DNA from 2 places in the Streptomyces sp. NPDC047853 genome. Region 2 is predicted to be linked to the other one. Evidence: predicted binding sites of a transcription regulator. Region 2 holds the regulator's gene; the other holds the start of a gene.
The links. Region 2 encodes HspR, which represses chaperone genes until heat shock. Its sites were predicted from a motif close to TTGAGNNNNNNNNNCTCAA; they were not measured.
Positions count from the first base shown of each region.

Region 1: a site for HspR is predicted at 5,269-5,287, ahead of lon (endopeptidase La). Genes of this name have one in related genera too.

Region 1 is NZ_JBIDCI010000001.1:713,202-725,159, reverse strand. Features, by position in the region: gene ACGF5T_RS03370 (protein phosphatase 2C domain-containing protein) at 391-1,182, shown strand; gene ACGF5T_RS03365 (MarR family transcriptional regulator) at 1,200-1,694, opposite strand; gene ACGF5T_RS03360 (lysozyme) at 1,933-2,760, shown strand; gene lon (endopeptidase La) at 2,817-5,246, opposite strand; gene ACGF5T_RS03350 (spermidine synthase) at 5,493-6,191, shown strand; gene ACGF5T_RS03345 (response regulator transcription factor) at 6,314-7,054, shown strand; gene ACGF5T_RS03340 (ATP-binding protein) at 7,051-8,175, shown strand; gene ACGF5T_RS03335 (multifunctional oxoglutarate decarboxylase/oxoglutarate dehydrogenase thiamine pyrophosphate-binding subunit/dihydrolipoyllysine-residue succinyltransferase subunit) at 8,457-11,958, shown strand, end outside.
Region 2 is NZ_JBIDCI010000002.1:216,311-228,268, forward strand. Features, by position in the region: gene ACGF5T_RS04950 (helix-turn-helix transcriptional regulator) at 1-194, shown strand, start outside; gene ACGF5T_RS04955 (LuxR C-terminal-related transcriptional regulator) at 191-1,186, shown strand; gene ACGF5T_RS04960 (helix-turn-helix transcriptional regulator) at 1,137-2,183, opposite strand; gene ACGF5T_RS04965 (response regulator transcription factor) at 2,523-3,176, shown strand; gene ACGF5T_RS04970 (hypothetical protein) at 3,319-5,484, opposite strand; gene ACGF5T_RS04975 (ABC transporter ATP-binding protein) at 5,481-6,167, opposite strand; gene ACGF5T_RS04980 (hypothetical protein) at 6,286-6,666, opposite strand; gene ACGF5T_RS04985 (substrate-binding domain-containing protein) at 6,845-7,963, opposite strand; gene ACGF5T_RS04990 (heat shock protein transcriptional repressor HspR) at 8,127-8,582, opposite strand; gene dnaJ (molecular chaperone DnaJ) at 8,588-9,784, opposite strand; gene grpE (nucleotide exchange factor GrpE) at 9,818-10,495, opposite strand; gene dnaK (molecular chaperone DnaK) at 10,492-11,958, opposite strand, start outside.

The DNA.
Region 1 (11,958 bases), on a different contig from region 2:
TCGGCGCGTGCGCCCGCCGCCGCGTTCTGGACTGTCTCCCAGCCGCCGACCGCGCGTCGGGCGGGCGGACCGCGTGTGCAGGACAAGCCTCCCACCGGATCCCGACCCTCCCAGTGCCGGTGGGCGGTGGGCGTGCATCATCCGACCCGCCACCCGAAGGAGTGAACCCCGGAGGGGAGTTGGTGAGCAAGTTCTCGCGGCCGGTGCGACACGCCCGCCTGGCGCGCCGGTTGGACGTCCGTGACGGGCGGTGGCACTATGTGCCGCCACGCGTTCCGGGAGTGCCGAATTCCACCCCAAAATGGGCGCCTGACCTGCGTCACCGCGTCGCAACGGGGCAACTTGCCGGTCTTTTGCGAACACTGTGAAGGGGTCGTGCAGACTGGCCGGATGCGCACGGAACTCGTCTCGGAACCCGGTCAGGCCGACCACCCCAACGAGGACTTCGCGAGCGTCGGGCTTCCGGCCTCGGGGCAGGGGGGTGTGATCGTCGTCCTCGACGGTGTGACACCGCCGTCGAGCGGGACGGGGTGTCTGCATTCCGTGCCCTGGTTCACCGCACGCCTCGGTGGCGCGCTGACCGAACTGACCGTTTCACTCCCGGATGTTCCTCTCACCGAAGCCCTGTCCCGCGCCATCGCGCATACCTCGGCCGCACACGCGGAAACCTGTGATCTTTCTCACCCGCGCACGCCCCAGGCAACCGTGGTCCTGGCCCGCTGGTCCCCGGCGGCGGTCGAGTACCTGGTCCTGTCGGACTCGGCCCTGCTGGTGGAGTCCCCCGACGGCACGGTCACGGGCGTCCTGGACGACCGGCTGGCCCGGCTGCCCCGCTCGGCCCTGGCCACCGACGCACTGGTGGACGCCCGCCTGCGGAACAAGGAGGGCGGCTTCTTCACGGCCGCGGCCGACCCGGCGGTGGCGCGGCGGGCGGTGACGGGCGTGCTGCCGCGCGGCGAGGTGCGGACCCTGGCGGCCCTGACGGACGGGGCCGCGCGCTGGGTGGAGACGTTCGGGGAGGGCGACTGGGCGCAGTGCCTGGCCCTGGTGCGCAAGCAGGGTGCGCGGACCCTGGTGGACCGGGTCCGCGAGCTGGAGCGCGCGGACGCGGCGGGGGCCCGGGCGTTCCTGGGGCGCGGCAAGACGCACGACGACGCGACGGTGGTCTACGCGGAGCTGTGACCCGCCGGATGGCGGGGCTACTTCGCCATGCCCCGGTTCAGTTCGTGCAGCAGCCTGGCCAGTTCCGTGACCTCGCGGGGGTCCCAGCCGGCGAGCCGGCGGGCGTAGCGGGCGCGGCGGGCCTCCCGGACCCGGCCGACGCGGGCCTGGCCCTCCGGCGTGAGGGTGATCAGCCAGGCGCGGCCGTCGGCGGGATCGGGCTCCCGGGCGACGAGGCCGAGGTCCTCCAGGGCGCGCAGCTGGCGGGACATCGTGGCCTTGCCGACGCCGATGTAGGCGGCCAGCTCCGTGGCCCGCTGGCCGCCGCACTCGCCGAGGCGCACGAGCAGGCCGTACGCGGACGATTCGAGGTCGGGGTGGACCTCGCGGGCCATCTCGCCCTGGTTGGCGCGGGCCCGCCGGAGCAGGACGGTCAACTCCCGCTCCAGGGCCAGGACCTCAGGCTGGTTCACACCACTGCCGTCCCCGGCGGGGCCGGCCCCGCGACCGCCGCCGTTCCCGTCTTCGTGCACGTCAGCCCCTGCCTAGAATTTCCCGTTGCTGAAAGTTTCCGCCACGGTGCGCCGTCTCCGCAGCTCGGCAAGTATTTCGCAGGCGTAGACCAACGGCGGCTTCCGGTCCCTCTTCCACCCGCCGTTCTACGTGCGTAGCGTCGTAGCCCGGGACCAGGGTGGCATGCTCACGCCACCCCCGTCCTCTCCTCCCCCCGCGCACCCCCACCGAGCACCACCGACCCAGCGGAGGCACGCCATGCCCGTGCACAGATCCGGATCGGCCCCCAGGCGGCGCCCAGCCGTCACCGGGATCCTGCTCGCCGCCCTCTCCCTGCTGTTCACCCTCCCGGCGCACTCCGCGTCGGCCGCCGACGTCCCGCCCCGCGGCTCCGCCCACATGGGCATGGGCGTCGTGGAGCACGACGGGCGGCACGGCACCCCCGTGCCCGGCGACGCCACCCAGACGGAGGGCGTCGACGTCTCCAGCCACCAGGGCAACGTCGCCTGGTCGACCCTGTGGAACAGCGGGGTCAGGTGGTCCTACGTCAAGGCCACCGAGGGGACGTACTACACCAACCCCTACTTCGCCCAGCAGTACAACGGCTCGTACAACGTCGGCATGATCCGCGGCGCGTACCACTTCGCGACCCCGGACACGACCAGCGGCGCCGCCCAGGCCAACTACTTCGTCGACCACGGCGGCGGCTGGTCCCGCGACGGCCGGACGCTGCCGGGCGCGCTGGACATCGAGTGGAACCCGTACGGGGCCGCCTGCTACGGCAGGACGCAGAGCCAGATGGTCACCTGGATCCGCGACTTCCTGAACACCTACAAGGCCCGCACCGGCCGCGACGCCGTGATCTACACGGCCACCAGCTGGTGGACCCAGTGCACCGGCAACTACGGCGGCTTCGCCGTGAACAACCCGCTGTGGATCGCCCGGTACGCCTCGACGGTGGGCACCCTGCCGGCCGGCTGGGGGTACTACACGATGTGGCAGTACACCTCGTCCGGGCCGACGGTCGGGGACCACAACCGGTTCAACGGCGCCCTGGACCGGGTCCAGGCGCTCGCCAACGGCTGACCGCGCGCGAGGGCGGGGCCCCGGACAGGGGTCCCGCCCTCGCGGCCGCGGTTCCGTCAGGCCGCGACCGGGACCTCGGACCGCGCGCCGTTCGTCGCCGGTGCGAGGGCCAGTTCCAGGACCTGGCGCACGTCGGTGACGGCGTGCACGTCGAGCTTGTCCAGCACCTCCGCCGGGACGTCGTCCAGGTCGGGCTCGTTGCGCTTGGGGATGATCACGGTGGTGACGCCCGCCCGGTGCGCCGCGAGCAGCTTCTGCTTGACCCCGCCGATCGGCAGCACGCGGCCGGTCAGCGACACCTCGCCGGTCATCGCCACGTCCGTGCGGACCAGCCGCCCGGAGAGCAGCGAGGCCAGCGCCGTGGTCATCGTGATGCCGGCGCTCGGGCCGTCCTTGGGGACCGCGCCCGCCGGGAAGTGGATGTGCACGCCCCGGTCCTTCAGGTCGGCCACCGGCAGCTCCAGCTCGGCGCCGTGGCTGCGCAGGAAGCTCAGCGCGATCTGCGCGCTCTCCTTCATCACGTCGCCCAGCTGACCGGTCAGGGTCAGCCCCGCCGCGCCCGTCTCCGGGTCGGCCAGCGACGCCTCCACGTACAGGACGTCGCCGCCCGCGCCGGTGACCGCGAGGCCGGTGGCCACGCCCGGCACCGAGGTGCGCCGCTCCGCCGGCTCCTGGGCGGACTCCGGCACGTGGTGCGGCCGGCCGATCAGGGCCCGCAGGTCGGCGTCGGTGACGGTGAACGGCAGCTCCCGCTCGCCCAGCTCGTGCTGGGCCGCCACCTTGCGCAGCAGCCGGGCGATCGACCGCTCCAGGGTGCGCACGCCCGCCTCGCGGGTGTACTCGCCGGCCAGCTTGCGCAGCGCGCCCTCGTCGACCGCGACCTCGTCCCCGTCGAGCCCGGCCCGCTCCAGCTGGCGCGGGAGCAGGTGGTCGCGGGCGATGACGACCTTCTCGTCCTCGGTGTAGCCGTCGAGGCGGACCAGCTCCATGCGGTCGAGCAGCGCCTCCGGGATGGCCTCCAGGACGTTGGCCGTCGCGAGGAACACGACGTCGGACAGGTCCAGCTCGACCTCCAGGTAGTGGTCCCGGAAGGTGTGGTTCTGCGCCGGGTCGAGGACCTCCAGGAGGGCGGCGGCCGGGTCGCCCCGGAAGTCCGAGCCCACCTTGTCGATCTCGTCGAGGAGCACGACCGGGTTCATCGACCCGGCCTCCTTGACCGCCCGCACGATCCGGCCGGGCAGCGCACCGACGTACGTGCGGCGGTGGCCGCGGATCTCGGCCTCGTCGCGGACGCCGCCGAGGGCGACGCGGACGAACTTGCGGCCCATCGCGTGCGCGACGGACTCGCCGAGGGACGTCTTGCCGACGCCGGGCGGGCCGACGAGGGCCAGGACGGCACCACCACGCCGGCCGCCCACGACGCCCAGGCCCCGGTCGCCGCGCCGCTTGCGCACCGCCAGGTACTCGGTGATGCGGTCCTTGACGTCGTCCAGCCCCGCGTGCTCGGCGTCCAGCACGCCGCGGGCGCCCTGGATGTCGTAGGCGTCCTCGGTGCGCTCGTTCCACGGCATCTCCAGGACCGTGTCGAGCCAGGTACGGATCCAGGAGCCCTCCGGGGACTGGTCGGAGGAGCGCTCCAGCTTGTCGACCTCCTTGAGGGCCGCCTCGCGGACCTTCTCGGGCAGGTCGGCGGCCTCGACCCGGGCGCGGTAGTCGTCGGACTCCTCGGCGGGGTCCTTGCCGTCGCCGTTCAGCTCCCGCAGCTCCTTGCGCACGGCCTCGAGCTGGCGGCGCAGCAGGAACTCCCGCTGCTGCTTGTCGACGCCCTCCTGGACGTCCTTGGCGATGGTCTCGGCGACGTCCTGCTCGGCGAGGTGGTCGCGCAGCTGCTGGGTGGCGAGCCTGAGGCGGGCGACCGGGTCGGTGGTCTCCAGCAGCTCGACCTTCTGCTCGGTGGTGAGGAAGGGCGAGTAGCCGGAGTTGTCGGCGAGCGCGGACACGTCGTCGATGGCCTGGACCCGGTCCACGACCTGCCAGGCGCCGCGCTTGCGCAGCCAGGCGGTGGCGAGGGCCTTGTACTCCTTCGCCAGTTCGGCGACCTGGCCCGGCAGCGGGTCGGGCACGGTCTCGTCGACGCGCGTCCCCTCCACCCACAGCGCGGCGCCGGGCCCGGTGGTGCCGGCGCCGATCCGCACCCGGCTCCGGCCGCGGACCAGCGCGCCCGGGTCGCCGTCGGCGAGCCGGCCGACCTGCTCGACCGTGCCGAGGACACCGGTCTTCGCGTAGGTGCCGTCGACGCGGGGGACGAGCAGGACACGGGGCTTGCCGGGTTCGGACCTGGCGGCGGCCTGGGCGGCCTCCACCGCGGCCCGCACCTCGGCGTCGCTCAGGTCCAGGGGGACGACCATGCCGGGCAGGACCACTTCGTCGTCGAGCGGCAGCACGGGCAGGGTGAGCGGTGTGAAGGCGGCGGACTCAGCAGCCATGATCTCCCCTTCGGCAGTCAAGTTGAGTTACATCGACTCAATGAAAGGGAGTCCCGCATTGTTCCCCGAGGCGTGTTCGCTCTGAGCGATCAAGCCGCGGAGCCGGTCGGGCGGCCGGGCGGAGCCGGTCGGTGCGTCCGGGGCGGGGACCGTCGGGCGTCCGGTCCGGGCCCGGCCGGACACGCGGCCCGCCCGAGTGAGAGCAAGGCGGGGACCCGCGGCATTCCTCCCTGCCAGGATGGGCCGATGCCCCTCACTTCCCACGATCCCCACGACCTCCCCGAAGTGCTGGACCGTCGCGAGGGCCCGCACGGCGAGGTGGTCCTGCGCCGGCACGGCACGCTGCTCCAGATCATCGCGAACGGCTGCTTCCTCATGGACACCTCCGACGGACGCTCCGAGCGGCGGCTGGTCGACGCGGCGGCCGACGCGCTCACCGCCTCCGGCGGGCGGTCCGCGCCGCACCTGCTCATCGGCGGCCTCGGCGTCGGCTTCTCGCTCGCACACGCGGCGGCCGACCCGCGCTGGGGCCGTATCGCGGTCGTCGAACGGGAGCGCGCCGTCATCGACTGGCACCGCGGCGGACCGCTGGCCGGGATGTCCGCCGAGGCGCTCGCCGACCCCCGCACGGAGATCGTCGAGGCGGATCTGATCGATCACGTCAATGAGACTTCCGCCACGTACGACGCGCTGTGCCTGGACATCGACAACGGCCCCGACTGGACCGTCACCGAGGGCAACGGCGGGCTCTACTCGGGGGCCGGACTGGCGGGATGCGCACGGGTGTTGAGACCCGGCGGGGTGCTTGCCGTGTGGTCCGCGCAGCCCTCTCCGGAATTCGAAGAAACCTTGCGTAATGCCGGGTTCCAGCAGGTGCGTACCGAAGAGATCCCCGTTGCCCGGGGCGTTCCGGACGTCGTCCACCTCGGCGTCGGGCCTGGATAGCAAAGGCGCGGTGACTCCCCGTACGCTGCTGACCTGACGCGGTCATTCAAGCGTCAATCGCAGTCATGCGCAGACGAGGGATCACCCCACTGATTCCGGTAAGCACACCTCAGGGGCGGGCGATGGAGCAGACACAGACCTCCCACAACGGCACGGCGACGGCCACCCAGGGCGCACAGCGCCGGGTGCTGGTGGTCGAGGACGACCAGACGATCGTGGACGCCATCGCGACCCGCCTGCGCGCCGAGGGCTTCCTGGTGCAGACGGCGGGCGACGGTCCGGCCGCCGTCGACACGGCCGAGGCGTGGCAGCCCGACCTGCTGATCCTCGACATCATGCTGCCCGGCTTCGACGGCCTGGAGGTCTGCCGTCGCGTGCAGGCCTCCCGCCCGGTGCCGGTGCTCATGCTCACCGCGCGCGACGACGAGACGGACATGCTGGTCGGGCTCGGCGTCGGCGCCGACGACTACATGACCAAGCCGTTCTCGATGCGCGAGCTGGCCGCGCGCGTGCACGTGCTGCTGCGCCGGGTGGAGCGGGCGGTCGTGGCCGCCTCCACGCCGCGCAGCGGCATCCTGCGCCTCGGCGAACTGGAGATCGACCACGCGCAGCGCCGGGTGCGGGTGCGCAGCGAGGACGTCCACCTCACCCCCACCGAGTTCGACCTGCTGGTGTGCCTCGCGAACACCCCGCGCGCGGTGCTCTCCCGCGAGCAGCTGCTGGCCGAGGTGTGGGACTGGGCGGACGCCTCCGGCACCCGGACCGTGGACAGCCACATCAAGGCCCTGCGCCGCAAGATCGGCGCCGAGCGCATCCGCACGGTGCACGGCGTGGGCTACGCGCTGGAGACGCCGACGCCATGAGCCGGGGACGGGAGGCCGCACGGAGGAGCCCCGGCCCCCGGACCACCGGGGATCCCTGGGGCGGTGTTCGCCCGTTCTCGATCAAGACCAAGCTGGGCGCGCTGGTCGTCACGTCGGTGCTGATCACCACGGGCCTTTCCGTGATCGCGGTGCACACCAAGACGGAGCTGCGCTTCATCACGGTCTTCTCGATGATCGCCACCCTGCTGATCACGCAGTTCGTGGCGCACTCGCTCACCGCCCCGCTGGACGAGATGAACGCCGTGGCCCGGTCGATCTCGCACGGCGACTACACGCGCCGGGTGCGCGAGAACCGCCGCGACGAGCTGGGCGACCTGGCCGTCACGATCAACCGCATGGCCGACGACCTGGAGGCCCAGGACCGGCAGCGCAAGGAGCTGGTGGCGAACGTCTCGCACGAGCTGCGCACTCCGATCGCGGGGCTGCGCGCGGTGCTGGAGAACATCGTCGACGGGGTGACCGAGGCCGACCCGGAGACCATGCGCACGGCCCTCGGGCAGACGGAGCGGCTCGGCCGGCTGGTGGAGACGCTGCTGGACCTCTCCCGCCTGGACAACGGCGTCATACCGCTGCGCCAGAGGCGTTTCGAGGTCTGGCCGTACCTCTCCGGCGTGCTCAAGGAGGCCAACATGGTCGCCTCGGCGCGCGCGGGCATCGCCTCGGGCTCGGGCAGCCACACCCGCACCGACGTCCACCTGGCGCTCGACGTCTTCCCGTCGGACCTGACCGCGCACGCCGACCCCGAGCGCATCCACCAGGTCGTCGCCAACCTCATCGACAACGCGGTCAAGCACAGCCCTCCGCACGGCCGGGTGACGGTCAAGGCGCGGCGCGGGGACCTGCCCGAATCGCTGGAGCTCGAGGTCCTCGACGAGGGCCCCGGCATTCCGCGCTCGGAGTGGCGCCGGGTCTTCGAGCGGTTCAACCGGGGTTCGGTCTCCCGGCCGCACGGTCCGGGCAGCGACGGCGGCACCGGGCTCGGCCTGGCGATCGCCCGCTGGGCGGTGGATCTGCACGGCGGCCGGATCGGTGTGGCCGAATCCGAGCGGGGATGCCGGATTCTCATCACTCTTCCGGGCCTGCCCTCGTTGCCGAGTTGACGTAGGGTTCGAAGCGGAGCGCCAAGATCCACGGGCATCCGCGCCGACGGACACGTGTGATCAGGCACAGGCCCGCGTCGTCCCGGCGCCGGGCCCGGGTCTCCCCTTCCCTCACGCATCAGAACCTCGCTTGTTTCCCGCCATTTCCAGCGCCGAAACGCGGTCTGCAATGTGACTTACGCGACGATGAACGGGCCCGGTCTGACCTTCCGGGTCAGGGAGGCGTAGCCTTGATTCCCGCTGTCCACCATCTTGTGAAGCGGAAGAGGGCGGTTCTCGCCGTGTCGCCACAGTCCCCCAGTAACTCGAGCATCTCGACCGACACCGACCAAGCCGGAAACGCGGGCAAGAACCCCGCTGCCGCGTTCGGTGCCAATGAGTGGCTCGTCGACGAGATTTATCAGCAGTACCTCCAGGACCCGAATTCCGTGGACCGAGCCTGGTGGGACTTCTTCGCCGACTACAAGCCCGGAGCCGCCGCGGCCCAGCCGGCCGCCGGCACCGCGAACGAGAGCGCGGGCGCGCCCCAGGCCGCCCCCGCGCCCCCCGCGCAGGCTCCCGCCCCGGCCAAGGCCCAGGCCCCCGCCCCGGCGGCTCAGCCGGCCCCCGCCGCGAAGCCGGCGGCGCAGCCCGCCGCCGCTCCGGCGGCCCCGGCCGCCAAGCCCGCGCAGGCCCAGCCCGCCGCCAAGCCCGCGGCGAAGGCGGCCGCCCCCACGAAGGACGCCGCAGCGAGCCCCGAGGGCCCCGAGACGGTGACGCTGCGCGGCCCGGCCGCCGCGGTCGCGAAGAACATGAACGCGTCGCTGGAGCTGCCCACGGCCACGTCCGTGCGCGCGGTCCCGGTGAAGCTGCTCTTCGACAACCGCATCGTCATCAACAACCACCTCAAGCGCGCCCGGGGCGGGAAGATCTCCTTCACGCACCTGATCGGCTACGCGATGGTGCAGGCCATCAAGGCCATGCCGGCGATGAACCACTCGTTCGGCGAGAAGGACGGCAAGCCGACCCTCGTCAAGCCGGCCCACGTCAACCTCGGTCTCGCCATCGACCTGGTCAAGCCCAACGGCGACCGCCAGCTCGTCGTCGCGGCGATCAAGAAGGCCGAGACGCTGAACTTCTTCGAGTTCTGGCAGGCCTACGAGGACATCGTCCGCCGCGCCCGCGACGGCAAGCTGACGATGGACGACTTCTCCGGCGTCACGGTCTCGCTGACCAACCCGGGCGGCCTCGGCACCGTCCACTCGGTGCCGCGCCTGATGCCCGGCCAGTCGGTCATCATGGGCGTCGGCTCCATGGACTACCCGGCGGAGTTCCAGGGCACCTCCCAGGACACCCTGAACAAGCTCGGCATCTCCAAGGTCATGACGCTCACGTCGACCTACGACCACCGGGTCATCCAGGGCGCCGCCTCCGGCGAGTTCCTGCGCCAGGTCGCCAACCTGCTCCTCGGCGAGAACGGCTTCTACGACGAGATCTTCGAGGCGCTGCGCATCCCCTACGAGCCGGTCCGCTGGCTCAAGGACATCGACGCCTCGCACGACGACGACGTCACCAAGGCCGCCCGCGTCTTCGAGCTGATCCACTCCTACCGGGTCCGCGGCCACGTCATGGCCGACACCGACCCGCTGGAGTACCAGCAGCGCAAGCACCCCGACCTGGACATCACCGAGCACGGGCTCACGCTGTGGGACCTGGAGCGCGAGTTCGCGGTCGGCGGCTTCGCCGGCAAGTCCCTGATGAAGCTGCGCGACATCCTCGGCGTGCTGCGCGACTCGTACTGCCGCACCACCGGCGTCGAGTTCATGCACATCCAGGACCCGAAGCAGCGCAAGTGGATCCAGGACCGCATCGAGCGCTCGCACACCAAGCCGGAGCGCGAGGAGCAGCTGCGCATCCTGCGCCGGCTGAACGCGGCGGAGGCCTTCGAGACCTTCCTGCAGACCAAGTACGTCGGCCAGAAGCGCTTCTCCCTGGAGGGCGGCGAGTCCGTCATCCCGCTGCTGGACGCGGTCATCGACTCGGCGGCCGAGTCCCGCCTGGACGAGGTCGTCATCGGCATGGCCCACCGCGGCCGGCTGAACGTGCTGGCCAACGTGGTCGGCAAGTCGTACGCGCAGATCTTCCGCGAGTTCGAGGGCAACCTCGACCCGAAGTCGATGCACGGCTCGGGCGACGTGAAGTACCACCTGGGCGCCGAGGGCACCTTCACCGGGCTGGACGGCGAGCAGATCAACGTCTCGCTGGTCGCGAACCCCTCGCACCTGGAGGCGGTGGACCCGGTCCTGGAGGGCGTCGCGCGCGCCAAGCAGGACATCATCAACAAGGGCGGCACGGACTTCACCGTCCTGCCGGTGGCGATCCACGGCGACGCGGCCTTCGCGGGCCAGGGCGTGGTGGCCGAGACCCTGAACATGTCGCAGCTGCGCGGCTACCGCACCGGCGGCACGGTCCACGTCGTCATCAACAACCAGGTCGGCTTCACCGCCGCCCCGGAGTCCTCGCGCTCCTCGATGTACGCCACCGACGTGGCCCGCATGATCGAGGCACCGATCTTCCACGTGAACGGCGACGACCCGGAGGCCGTGGTCCGCGTCGCGCGGCTGGCCTTCGAGTTCCGTCAGGCGTTCAACAAGGACGTGGTGATCGACCTCATCTGCTACCGCCGCCGCGGTCACAACGAGTCGGACAACCCGGCCTTCACCCAGCCGCTGATGTACGACCTGATCGACAAGAAGCGCTCGGTGCGCAAGCTGTACACCGAGTCCCTCATCGGTCGCGGCGACATCACCCTGGAAGAGGCCGAGCAGGCGCTCCAGGACTACCAGGGGCAGCTGGAGAAGGTCTTCACCGAGGTCCGCGAGGCCGTCTCGCAGCCCTCCTCCGTGGAGCCCTCGGACCCGCAGGCCGAGTTCCCGGTCGCCGTGAACACCGCGGTCAGCGCCGAGACGGTCAAGCGGATCGCCGAGTCCCAGGTCAACATCCCCGACCACGTCACCATCCACCCGCGCCTGCTGCCGCAGCTGCAGCGCCGCGCGGCCATGGTCGAGGACGGCACGATCGACTGGGGCATGGGCGAGACCCTCGCCGTCGGCTCCCTCCTCCTGGAGGGCGTGCCGGTCCGCCTCACCGGCCAGGACTCGCAGCGCGGCACCTTCGGCCAGCGCCACGCGGTCGTCATCGACCGGGAGACGGGCGACGAGTTCACGCCGCTGCTGTACCTCTCCGAGGACCAGGCCCGGTACAACGTCTACAACTCGCTGCTCTCCGAGTACGCGGTGATGGGCTTCGAGTACGGCTACTCGCTGGCCCGCCCCGACGCGCTGGTGATGTGGGAGGCGCAGTTCGGCGACTTCGTCAACGGCGCGCAGACGGTCGTGGACGAGTTCATCTCGTCGGCCGAGCAGAAGTGGAACCAGACGAGCGGCGTGACGCTCCTGCTCCCGCACGGCTACGAGGGCCAGGGCCCGGACCACTCCTCGGCCCGCCCGGAGCGCTTCCTGCAGCTCTGCGCGCAGAACAACATGACGGTCGCGATGCCGACCCTGCCGTCGAACTACTTCCACCTCCTGCGGTGGCAGGTGCACAACCCGCACCACAAGCCGCTGGTCGTCTTCACCCCGAAGTCGATGCTGCGCCTGAAGGCCGCGGCCTCGAAGGCGGAGGAGTTCACGACGGGCCAGTTCCGCCCGGTCATCGGCGACGACTCGGTCGAGGCGGCCGCGGTCAAGAAGGTCGTCTTCTGTGCGGGCAAGGTCTACTACGACCTGGAGGCCGAGCGGCAGA
Region 2 (11,958 bases):
TCCTCGTCGAGGGCCACGTCGACGAGGCCATCGCCCGCCGCCTCGGCATGAACGTTCGCACCTGCCGGGCCCACATCGCCAAATTGGCCCTGGCCCTGGGCAGCGGCAGCCGTGCCCAACTCGGCTATCTCATAGCCCAGTCGGGGATCCTGGAGCAGGGGCCCCCGAGCGTGGGAGCGGAGCACCGCTCATGAGGGACGAGACGCACCAGCACGATGGTGAGGAGCTGTGCGGGGCAGGTCTCGAGCTCTACTCGCGGGCGCTGCGTGAGGGTCATGTGTCCAGTGTCGCGACCACAACGGCACCCTGCCTCATCGACATCGGGCTCCTGCACCCGGCCGTGGACGACCTGAACCGGCTGGAGCCCGTCTCACCGACGGTCGCCCTCCAGCGGCTGCTGCGCGCCTCGGAGGACCGCATTGCCGACGAGAGGCGACGCTGCCAGCGCATCGCCGACACCTTCGAGTCCCTCATGCGCGTCGGCGCACACAGCGCGGCGAACGAGGAGACCCCGACGCTGCGAATCCTCGGCAGCAAGGAGCGGACGGGTCGGGCCATCGAGGAGGCCATGGACGAGGGCCGGCAAGAGCTGCTCGCGATCCAGCCCCACGACCCGAGCGTCACCCAGCGCCCGCACATCCTCGAAGGGGCCATGAGACGGGACCAGGCCTTCCTCGACCAAGGCGCCCGCATCCGCGTGCTCTATCAGCACACCGTTCGTCACGCTCCATACACGCGCGCCCGCTACGAGCAACTGACCGGCGACGTGGAAGCCCGCAGCCTCGACGAGATCACCGAGCGCCTGATCGTCGTCGACCGCGCCGTCGCCTTCATCCCCGCCAGCGCCGACCGCGCCCTCGCCCTCGAAGTCCGCCACCCCGCCCTGATCGCCTACTTCGTCAACACCTTCGACCGCCTCTGGCGCCTCGCCACCCCCATGCACCCCCAGGCCGTGCAGCCACCGACGCTCAACGGCATCACCCCCCGCCAACGCGCCATAGCGACCCTCCTCGTCGAAGGCCACACCGACGCCGACATCGCCGACCGCCTCGGCATGAACGTCCGCACCGCACGCGTCCACATCGCCAAGCTCGCCGCGACCCTGGGCAGCGACAGCCGAGCCCAGCTCGGCTACCTCATCGGGCGGTCGGGGATCCTCGACCAGGAGCCTGATCAGGCAGGCTGATCACGGCCGGCAGGGGCGGGGAGCCGTCCAGGCCCGCCTGGGCGATGCGCACCCCCAACTGCGTGCGGCTGGTCGCGCCCAGGGTCTCCGACAGGCGGGCGATGTGGGCGCGGGCCGTGCGGACGCTTATGCCGAGCCGTTCCGCGATCACCGCGTCCTGGTGGCCCTCCGCCAGCAGGGCGGCGATGGACTGCTCGCGGTGGGAGATGCCCTCGATGCCGGTGTCGGGGAGCGGGGCGGTGAGGGGGATCGCGAGGCGCCACAGGCGCTCGAAGACCGTGACCAGGTAGGCGATCAGGGCCGGGTGGCGCAGTTCCAGGGCCACCGTGCGGTCGGTGTTGGCGGGGATGAAGGCGACCGTGCGGTCGAAGAGGATGAGCCGGTCGATGACCTCGTCCAGCGTGCGGGCCTCCACCGCGTCCCCCATCAGCTCCAGGTAGGTGAGCAGACCCTGTCCGTGCCGGGCGACGTGGGTGTACAGGTCCCGCATCCGCACCCCGCGCCCGCGCAGCGCCAGCGCCCGGTGCAGCCCCTCCGACAGCTCGTGTTCGCGCCGGATGCCACCGGGCTGGACGGTGAGCACCTCCGTCGTGCAGGCCTGCGTCGCCTCGTCCATGGCGGCCTGGATGCGGGACAGGCCGTCCAGGACGCGGATCGCCGTGCCCTCCGTGCCGGCCGGGGTCTGGAGCTGGCGGCCCAGCCCCGCGTACCACTCGAAGGCCTCCACCGCCGAACCCACCCGCCGCTGACTCGCGCTGACCTCGTCGTGGACCCCGCGCAGCAGCCGGGTCATGACCTCCTGCGGGGAGGTCGGCACCAGCCAGTCCATGTCGTCGGGGTCGGGGTGCAGCAGGGCCAGTTCGAGGAGGCAGGGGACCGGCTCGGCGTCCCGACGGGGCACCCTGCCGCGTCGTACGGCCCGGGAGTACAGGCGATCCCCGGCCGCGCACAGCCGGTCGGCACCGTGTGGATGCTCCTGAGCCCCGTGCCCGGCCATCGCCCATCCCACCCCCGGTTCCGGCACTTTCCGCAGCGCAACTATGCGCGGCCCGGACCGGGTCCGCAACACGGCTCCTCCACTACCGACAGCAGGAATGCACCGGATTCAGCGCTTACGCGCACCCCTCACTTCCCCTCGTTGCAACAAGCTGGAGGTGTCGGAGGGATGTACGCAGCGTGCATGCTGGGTAACGGCGGGACCTGACCGACCCGTCTGCTGCATTCAGGGCGGCAAGGGGGGACGAAGATCGTGATACGTGTGGGAATCCTCGGCCGTGAGCCGCTTGAACGGGCCGGTGTCAGGCGCGTGCTGGAGGACGACGGCAGGATCCGTATCGTGGACGAGGCCTCGGAGACGGCGTCACCCATGGTGCGGACGACCCGCCTGGATGTGCTGGTCAGCAGCCACCGCGACGCGGACGAGGCGCTCGAAGTCCTCCGGTTGGCGAATACGGCCGCGCCGACAGCGGCGGATGCCCCGAGGCCGACTCCGGTGCACGTCGTACTGGTCGACCACTTGTCGGAGCACGCCACGCGCACGCTGCTGTCCCACGGAGCCCGTGGGATCCTGCTGCGCGGCAACTCCGTGTGGCACCTGCCCTGGGCGGTACGGGCGGCAGCCGCAGGCACGATCGCGCTCGCGCCCGTAGCCGCCCGCTTCCTGGTCGATCAATACGTACGGCCGGGCCGTACGGCCGAAGCGGTGGCCACCGCGCGCACCCTGCTGGCGAAGCTCAGCTCTCGGGAGCGGGAGATCGTGCACCTACTGGCGGACGGAGCCTCGAACCCGGCCATGGCCGAGATGCTGGGAATCAGTGCTCACACGGTCAAGGACCACATCCGTGCGGTGTACTCCAAGCTCGGTGTCGACAACCGCGTCCAGGCTTCCCGGATCGTGTGGCAGGCACAGGTGCCCACACAGCCGACGAGCACACAGGCTCGGGGCCTCAGCGCGTACGACGGTGCGGGTGCGCCCACGGTGACACCTTGAGGCCTGTCAGGGACGGGGACCGTGCGTCGCGGAGAGGCCCGGGGTGCGGACCGTCACCTGTCCGCACCCCGGGCCCGGGCATGCCGTGGTCCCCGTCCCGAGCGGCGCCGTACTCCGGTCGGTGACCGCGGGACGCCTCGCGTCAGTCGTTGCGCGGACGCCACACCCGGCCGGCCGCGGACGCCGTACGCGCACCCCACCAGGCCATCACCGCGGCGCACGCCAGCCCGGCCGCGCCCACCGCCGACAGTGCGGACAGCCGGTCCGCGGAGTCGGCCATCAAGGGCGTCGTCACGTACCAGGTCACGGCGACGGCCGCGCACACCGCGAAGGCGGTGGGCGCCAGGAGGGACCAGACGGACACCGCGTAGTACACACGGCCGTTACCGCTCAGCACCGAGACCGGACCCAGTTCGCGGCCCGCCCGGACGAACTGGGCCACCGAGCCGATCCCGGCCACGACCACGATCACCAGCACGCCCGCCACCGACAGCAGTTCCAGCCACCGCTGAGCCGCTATGCCCTCGCCACTGCCACCGAAGGTGCCGGCCATCGCGAAGACCTGCACGGTCGTCGCCATCGCCACGTGCGCGTTGGCGGCTCGGTGCACCCGCGACAGCGCCAGTTGCCGCCCGTCGGCCGCCAGCACCACCAGGGCCGCTTCGTCGTCCCTGCGCACGGTCTCGGTGACGTTGCCCGTACGGGCGTACAAACGTGCCCCGACCGACCGCTCCAGTTCCACCGCCCGAGCCAGACCGGCATGCCGAGTGCGCAGTTCCACCGGACCCGCGTCCGGGCACTCCACGCCCAGGTCTCGCCATACCGGACAGCTCGCGACGAGGTCGGTGCGCCCCGACCGGGAGTCCTTCGTCACGGCCAGGGCGCGCACGCCCGCCCCGAGGTCCCGTTCGAAGGAGGCCACGTCGGCAGTGTCGGTCGACAGCGTCGTCGACACCCGCAGCACGCTGGTGCCGAGGTGTTCCTCCACGGCGTGCACCCGGTCGCTCATATCGGTGAACAGGCTGATCGCGATCTGTCCCTGAGCTGCCAGACCGACCGCGACGACCACCGCTGCCACCAGGCGCGCGACCGGGCGCGCCCCCACGGCCAGCCGTCGGCCCGCGACCAGCATGCCCACCCGGCCGCGCGCGGCTCCGCACCTGGCCAGCACGGGACCGGCCGCGGACACCACCGCCCCGGCCACACCGGGCAGCAGCGCGAGGGTGATCACGCTACCGACCGCCAGGACCGGCAGACGCAGGTCGTAGGGGGCCAGGTCGGTCCCCCGCACCGTGCCGAAGAGGGCGACCGGGAACAGCCACAGCATCCACTCACGGCGCCGTTTCGCGGCCACGGGCCGGGTCGAGGTGCCGGGCCGGGACCGCGGCTGGAGCAGCACGACAGCCGCCAGTACGGCGAGCGGCACGCCCAGCGCGGCGCCCATGAGGACGGGAAGGGCGGCCCGGGCGTCGGGGACGTACAGCACGAAGTCGACGACGGGCAAGGACACGTCGGTGAGGAGTACGGGTGCGACAGCCACGAGCGCCGTGGCCGCGCCGAGTGCAATGGGCAGGCACGCCTCGCCCACCGTGAACCAGGCCCGGGCCGTACCGGAGGCGCCCAGCGCGGTCAGGATCGCGGTCCGGCGGTCCCGGGCCGCGGCGCCGACCCGGGCGGCGATCACGACGAACAGACCGGCCGGAAGACCCACCAGCGCCAGGAAGGCCCAGTAGAACTCCTTCGAGCCGAAGTTGTACATGTGCTCCCCGAGCGAGGGTGTCCAGGAGACACCGAATCCGGACGCCCTGGTCATCGCGTCCGGATCCAGGCGCTCGGCCGTCGGCCGTACGTAGGCGAAGTATTCGCTCGGCGACTCCAGCCCCTCCGGCGCGATGGTCCCCACCGTCTGCCCGTACTCGGCCCGCATTTCAGGCCCGACGGCCTTCAGCGCAGGGGAGAGCACGGCCTCGCCGGGTTTCGGCCACCGGCTCAGGCCGGGCGGCAGGGGCGCGTCGGAGGTGAGGGGCTCGACGTAGACCACGTCGTACTGGCGGCCGTCGACGTTCGCCAGTGTCGCCCGCCACAGCAGGCTGGCGGACCCGGGGGCGGCGGCCTGCGGCCAGCGAGCCTGGCTGCGCTCCGCACGGCCGTCGAAGGAGGAGGCCGCGAGGAGGAATCCGCAGACGGCGAGGACCGACACGGTGGTCGCCGCGAACAGGGCGAAGTACCGGATACGGCCTGCCTCGGCCGCCCGGGACGCCGCCCGCCCCATGCGCAGCAGCCGCCATCGCAGGCCGCCGCCGTTCACCGCGACTCCTCGGCCTGGACCAGTCGTCCCTCATGTAAATGCAGCCGCACGTCGGCGCGCCCGGCCACCATCGGATCGTGGGTCACCACCACCAGGGCGCACCCGTGTTCCCGAGGGGTGCTGAACAGCAGGTCGGCCACGGCTTCCCGTTGCTCGCCGTCCAACGCTCCGGTCGGCTCGTCCGCCAGCAGCAGTTCGGGGGTGTTCACCAGAGCACGGCCCACGGCGACACGCTGCCGCTCCCCACCCGACAGGTCCTGTGTGGCCGTGGCCCCGGGCACCCCGAGGCGGGTGAGCAGCGACTCGGCGCGGAGACGGGCCTCGGTGACCGCCTCGCCGGCCAGCAGACTCGCGATCATCACATTCTCCACCGGGGTCAGTTCCGGGAGAAGCTCGCCGAACTGGAAGACCATGCCGACGTGCCGCCGCCGGTGGGCGGCGAGCGCCCTCGCGGACAGCCGGGTCACGTCCCGTCCGACGATCTCGACGCGCCCCGACTGAGGGCGGATCAGCCCCATGACACACATCAGCAGGGTGGACTTACCGCTTCCGGACGGACCCATCACGGAGACGGACCGGCCCGCCGGCACGGTGAGACCGGCGCCGGTGAGCAGGCTTCGGCCGGACACGCCGTAGACCACCTCGCTCAGCCGCAGAACGGGTGGGGCAGGGGTTGCGGACACGCGGAGCTCCCTTGGTCGGGGGATCACTCGATGGGGGCGGCACCGACAACGCAGGTCTGACCGAGAGGCCGGTCGGCCTCTCGGTCAGGCTGCGGTCGTACTGGGCGGGCGGAACCCGTCAGTTGGAGTACCAGTTGGTGTGCCAGTCCGGCAGGTTGTTGCGTGAGACCGTGCCGCGGGCCTTGAAGATCTCGGAGGCCCTACTGCTCTCGACGGTGCCCTTGTTGCCGTCGTTGTCGGACGGGCCGTTCGGCCCGCCCTTGTTCCAGAGGTTCAGTTTGGTGCCCGAGTGGGCCACGCGGTAGTACTCCGCCTTCACCCAGTGACTGGATCCCGTGTCCTTGATGTTCATGATCGAGCGGTTGCCCTCGGTCCAGAACAGGAGCTCGCCGCTGTAGGAGTGCGGGCCGATCTCGTACGCGAAGGCGGGCGTCGCCGTGCTCAGGGCCAGGGCGGCGATGGCCCCGACCCCCAGCCGTCGTGCGATTCTGACGTTCACCGAACAGGGTCCCCTCGTCCGACGGAGTCCCCGGACCGCAGTGGGCGGCCGGGACGGAACCGCACGAAGCGAGCGATGCGGTTCCTTGCGACTCCCAGCCTGCTTCGTGACGATCAGCGGGATAATCCACCTGTCGGGGGGGATTCGAGGGGGCCCACCCCGAAGGGGGGAAGCCGGACTACTTCAGCCCCATCTCCGCGCAAGCCGCCTCGTACTTGGCCGTGCAGATGTCGGAGACCTTGTAGAAGCCGTCCGCGATGATGGTCCCCTTGATGTTGGCCTGGGTGAGGGCGACGACGGGGACGAGCTGGGCGGGGATGCCCTTGTGGGTGGGGCTGTCGACCTTCTCGCGGGCGAGCGCGTCGAACTGGATGTCCCGGCCCTGGACCCGCGCCACGGCCATCTCCGCGGCGTTCTCCGCCTCCTGCGGGTAGGACTTGTACACGCTCATGTACTGCTCGCCGGTGACGATCCGCTGCACCGCGGCGAGTTCCGCGTCCTGGCCGGTGACCGGAGGCAGGTCGGTGACGCCCGCGGCCTCCAGGGACTTGATGATGCCGCCGGCCATGCCGTCGTTGGCGGAGTAGACGGCGGCGATGTTGTCCTTGCCGATCTTCTGGATCGCCTCGGTCATGTTCGCCTCGGCGTTCTCCGGCTTCCAGTCCGCGGTGTCGAAGGACTGGGCGATCGTCACCTTGCCGTTCAGCTCGGACATCGCGCCCGCCTTGAACTGCTTGGCGTTCGGGTCGGTGGGCGAGCCGTTCACCATGACGACCTTGGCGGAGCTGTCCGCGTTGTCGCCGAGCGCCTCCACGAGGGAGCGGCCCTGGACCTCGCCGACCAGCTCGTTGTCGAAGGAGATGTACGCGTCGATCGGGCCCTCGGCCAGGCGGTCGTAGGCGATGACCGGGATGCCGGCGTCCTTGGCCTTCTGGACGCCCTCCCCGGCGGCCTTCGCGTCGACCGCGTCCAGGACGATCACGTCGACCTGCTCGTCGATCATCTGCTGCATCTGGTCGGCCTGCTTCGACGCGCTCGCCTCGGCGTTGGCGTACTTGACGGTGCCCTGGTCGCGCGTGAGTTCGGCGACCTTCGCCTTGAAGTAGGGGTAGTCGAAGAGGTCGTAGCGCGTGTTCGCCTTCTCCGGGAGCAGCAGGCCCACGGTGATGTCGTCGCCCTTGGTCGGGCTCGCCTTGTCGCTGCTCTCCGACGCGCCCAGCACCCCGCAGGCGGCCATCGAGAGGGTCATCATGGACGCTGCCACGGATATGGCGATACGACGGGCACGGCTGTTCACTGCGCTTACCTTCCGACACACGGGTGTTGTGGTGACCCAGGTGAAGGAAGCCAACGCTGTCTTCACGAAATCGTCAAGAAGTACTGGACCAATGAGACAGCAACGTTGCGAACAGGCCCGGAGGCCGCTCGACCACCGGGCCCTCACCGCCTGCGCGAGCCGGTCAGTCCGGGGACTGTCCGTGCCGCTTGGGCCGCCACACCACCAGGGCGCTGGTCTGCTGGACCTCCTGGTAGGGGACCAGGTCACGGCGGTACGACGCGTGCACCGCCGCCTCGCGCTGGCGCATCGCCGTGGCCGCGCCCTCCAGGGCGTCCTGCATCTCGGCCATGCGGGCCTGGAGCGCGGCGACCTGGTTCTCCAGTTCGATGATGCGCTTGATTCCGGCCAGGTTGATGCCCTCGTCCTGCGACAACTGCTGCACCTGGCGGAGCAGTTCGATGTCGCGGGCCGAGTAGCGCCGCCCGCGCCCGGCCGTGCGGTCCGGGGAGACCAGGCCGAGGCGGTCGTACTGACGCAGGGTCTGCGGGTGCAGACCGGAGAGCTGGGCCGCCACCGAGATGACGTAGACCGGGGTGTCCTCGGTCAGTTCATACGGATTGCGTCGACGACCGTCCATTCCCGTCAAGCTCCCTTCGCGGCCTGGAACAGCTCCGCCCGCGGATCCTCCTCCGCGGTCGCCTCGCGATACGCCTCGAGCGCGTCACGAGCCTTCCCCGTCAGGTCCTTCGGAACACTCACCTCCACGGTGACCAGAAGGTCACCGCGGGTGCCGTCCTTGCGGACCGCGCCCTTGCCCCGGGCGCGCATGGTGCGCCCGTTGGGGGTGCCCTCCGGCAGCTTCAGCGTGACCGGCGGCCCGCCCAGGGTCGGGACGCGGACCTCACCGCCGAGGGCCGCCTCGGCGTACGTCACCGGGACGGTGACCGTGAGGTTGTCGCCCCTGCGGCCGAAGACGGGGTGGTCCTTGACGTGCACGACCACGTACAGGTCGCCCGCCGGTCCGCCCCGCTCACCCGGTGTGCCCTTGCCGCGCAGCCGGATGCGCTGCCCGTCGGAGACCCCGGCCGGGATGCGGACCTGCATGGTCCGGGAGGACTTGGCCCGCCCGGAGCCCTTGCAGACGTCGCAGGGGTCCTCCGCGATCAGGCCGCGGCCCTTGCAGTCGGGGCACGGGTCGGTCAGCGAGAAGCCGCCGCCCGAACCCCGGGCGACCTGCCCGGTGCCGACGCAGGTCGGGCACACGCGCGGTGTGCCGTTCTTGTCGCCGGTCCCCGAACAGGCCTTGCAGGGTGCCTGCGACGACATCCGCAGCGGGACCGTCGCGCCCTCGATGGCCTCGGTGAAGCTGAGGGTGACCTCGGACTCGATGTCCTGGCCGCGGCGCGGCTGGGTCCGCGTGCCGGTGCCGGGGCCGCCGGCACCGGTGCGGTTGAACAGCCCGCCGAAGACGTCGCCCAGGCCGCCGCCGAAGCCGCCGGCGCCCTGGCCCCCGCCCTGGGCGCCGCCTCCGAAGAGGTCGCCCAGGTCGAAGTTGAAGGTGCCGCCGCCGCCCGCGCCCGGCCCCGGGCGGAAACCGCCGTTGCCGAAGAGGGCGCGGGCCTCGTCATACTCCTTGCGCTTCTTGGGGTCACCGAGGATGTCGTTGGCCTCGGAGATCTCCTTGAAGCGCTCCTCCGCCTTGACGTTTCCCTTGTTGGCGTCCGGGTGGAACTCGCGGGCGAGCTTCCGGTACGCCTTCTTGATCTCGGCCTCGGTGGCGTCCTTGGGGACGCCGAGGACCTTGTAGTAGTCCTTCTCGATGAAGTCCTTGGTGCTCATCCCCGACGTCCCTCCTTCCTCGTCGTCTCAAGCTCAGCCCTCGTCCGGGCCACCGCTCTCCTTGTTCTCCACGGCGTCGGAGCCTTCCTTCGCCTCGGTGCTCTCCTCGGCCGGCTTGACCGTCTGCGCACCCGGCTGCGGCTCGGCCACGGCCACCCGCGCGGGGCGGATGGTGCGCTCGCCGATCCGGTACCCGGGCTGCAGGATCGCCACGCAGGTCGTCTCGGTGACGTCCGGTGCGTAGGAGTGCATCAGGGCTTCGTGGATCGTCGGGTCGAAGGGCTCGCCCTCCTTGCCGAACTGCTGGAGGCCGAGCTTGGCCACCGTGGTCTCCAGCGACTCCGCGACGGACTTGAAGCCGCCGACCAGTTCGCCGTGTTCCCGGGCGCGACCGATGTCGTCGAGCACGGGAAGCAGCTCGGACAGGAGGTTCGCGACGGCGACCTCCTTGACCGCGACGCGGTCCCGCTCCACCCGGCGGCGGTAGTTCTGGTACTCGGCCTGGAGGCGCTGGAGGTCCGCCGTGCGCTCGTTGAGCGCGGTGCGCACCTGGTCCAGCTGGGCCACCAGGCCCGCGTTCTCGCTCGCGTCCCCGGCCGGGGCCGCGGCCTCCTCCGAAGAGGGGGCGGCGGCCTTCGGCTCGGCGTCGTCAGGGCTGGCGCCGGAGGGGACGTCGGGCTTCTCCTCGAAGCCCGGGGTCTCCTCCGTCACGCGGCACCGTCCTTGCGCTCGTCGTCCACGATCTCGGCGTCGACGACGTCGTCGTCCCCGCCCTTGTCACCGGCCTGGGCGCCCTCGCCGGGAGCCTCGCCACCGGCGGCCTGCGCGCCCTGGGCGTCGGCGTACATCGCCTGGCCCAGCTTCTGCGAGACGGCGGCGACCTTCTCGGTGGCGGTGCGGATCTCGGCGGTGTCCTCGCCCTTGAGCTTCTCCTTCAGCTCGGCGACGGCGCCCTCGACCTCGGTCTTGATCTCGCCGGGGACCTTGTCCTCGTTGTCCTTGAGGAACTTCTCCGTCTGGTAGACGAGCTGCTCGCCCTGGTTGCGGGACTCGGCGGCCTCGCGGCGGGCGTGGTCCTCCTCCGCGTACTTCTCGGCCTCCTGGCGCATCCGGTCGACCTCGTCCTTCGGCAGCGAGGAGCCGCCGGTGACGGTCATCTTCTGCTCCTTGCCCGTGCCCAGGTCCTTCGCGGTCACGTGCATGATGCCGTTGGCGTCGATGTCGAAGGCGACCTCGATCTGCGGGACGCCGCGGGGCGCCGGGGGCAGACCGGTCAGCTCGAACATCCCGAGCTTCTTGTTGTACGCCGCGATCTCGCGCTCGCCCTGGTAGACCTGGATCTGCACGGAGGGCTGGTTGTCCTCGGCGGTGGTGAAGATCTCCGAACGCTTCGTCGGGATCGTCGTGTTCCGCTCGATCAGCTTGGTCATGATGCCGCCCTTGGTCTCGATGCCGAGGGACAGCGGGGTGACGTCGAGGAGCAGGACGTCCTTGACCTCGCCCTTGAGGACACCGGCCTGCAGGGCGGCGCCGATGGCGACGACCTCGTCCGGGTTGACGCCCTTGTTGGCGTCCTTGCCGCCGGTCAGCTCCTTGACGAGCTCGGCGACGGCGGGCATGCGGGTGGAGCCACCGACGAGAACGACGTGGTCGATCTCGGACAGCTGGATGCCGGCGTCCTTGATGACGTTGTGGAACGGCGTCTTGCAGCGCTCCAGCAGGTCGGCCGTCAGCTGCTGGAACTGAGCGCGCGTGAGCTTCTCGTCCAGGTGCAGCGGGCCCTCGGCGGACGCCGTGATGTAGGGGAGGTTGATCGAGGTCTCGGTGGACGAGGACAGCTCGATCTTCGCCTTCTCGGCGGCCTCGCGCAGGCGCTGGAGCGCCATCTTGTCCTTGGAGAGGTCCACGCCGTGGCCGGACTGGAACTGCTTGACCAGGTAGTCGACGACACGCTGGTCCCAGTCGTCACCACCGAGGTGGTTGTCACCGTTGGTGGCCTTCACCTCGACGACGCCGTCGCCGATCTCCAGCAGCGAGACGTCGAACGTACCGCCACCGAGGTCGAAGACCAGGATGATCTGCTCGTCCTTGTCGAGGCCGTACGCCAGCGCGGCGGCCGTCGGCTCGTTGACGATGCGCAGCACGTTGAGGCCCGCGATCTCACCGGCCTCCTT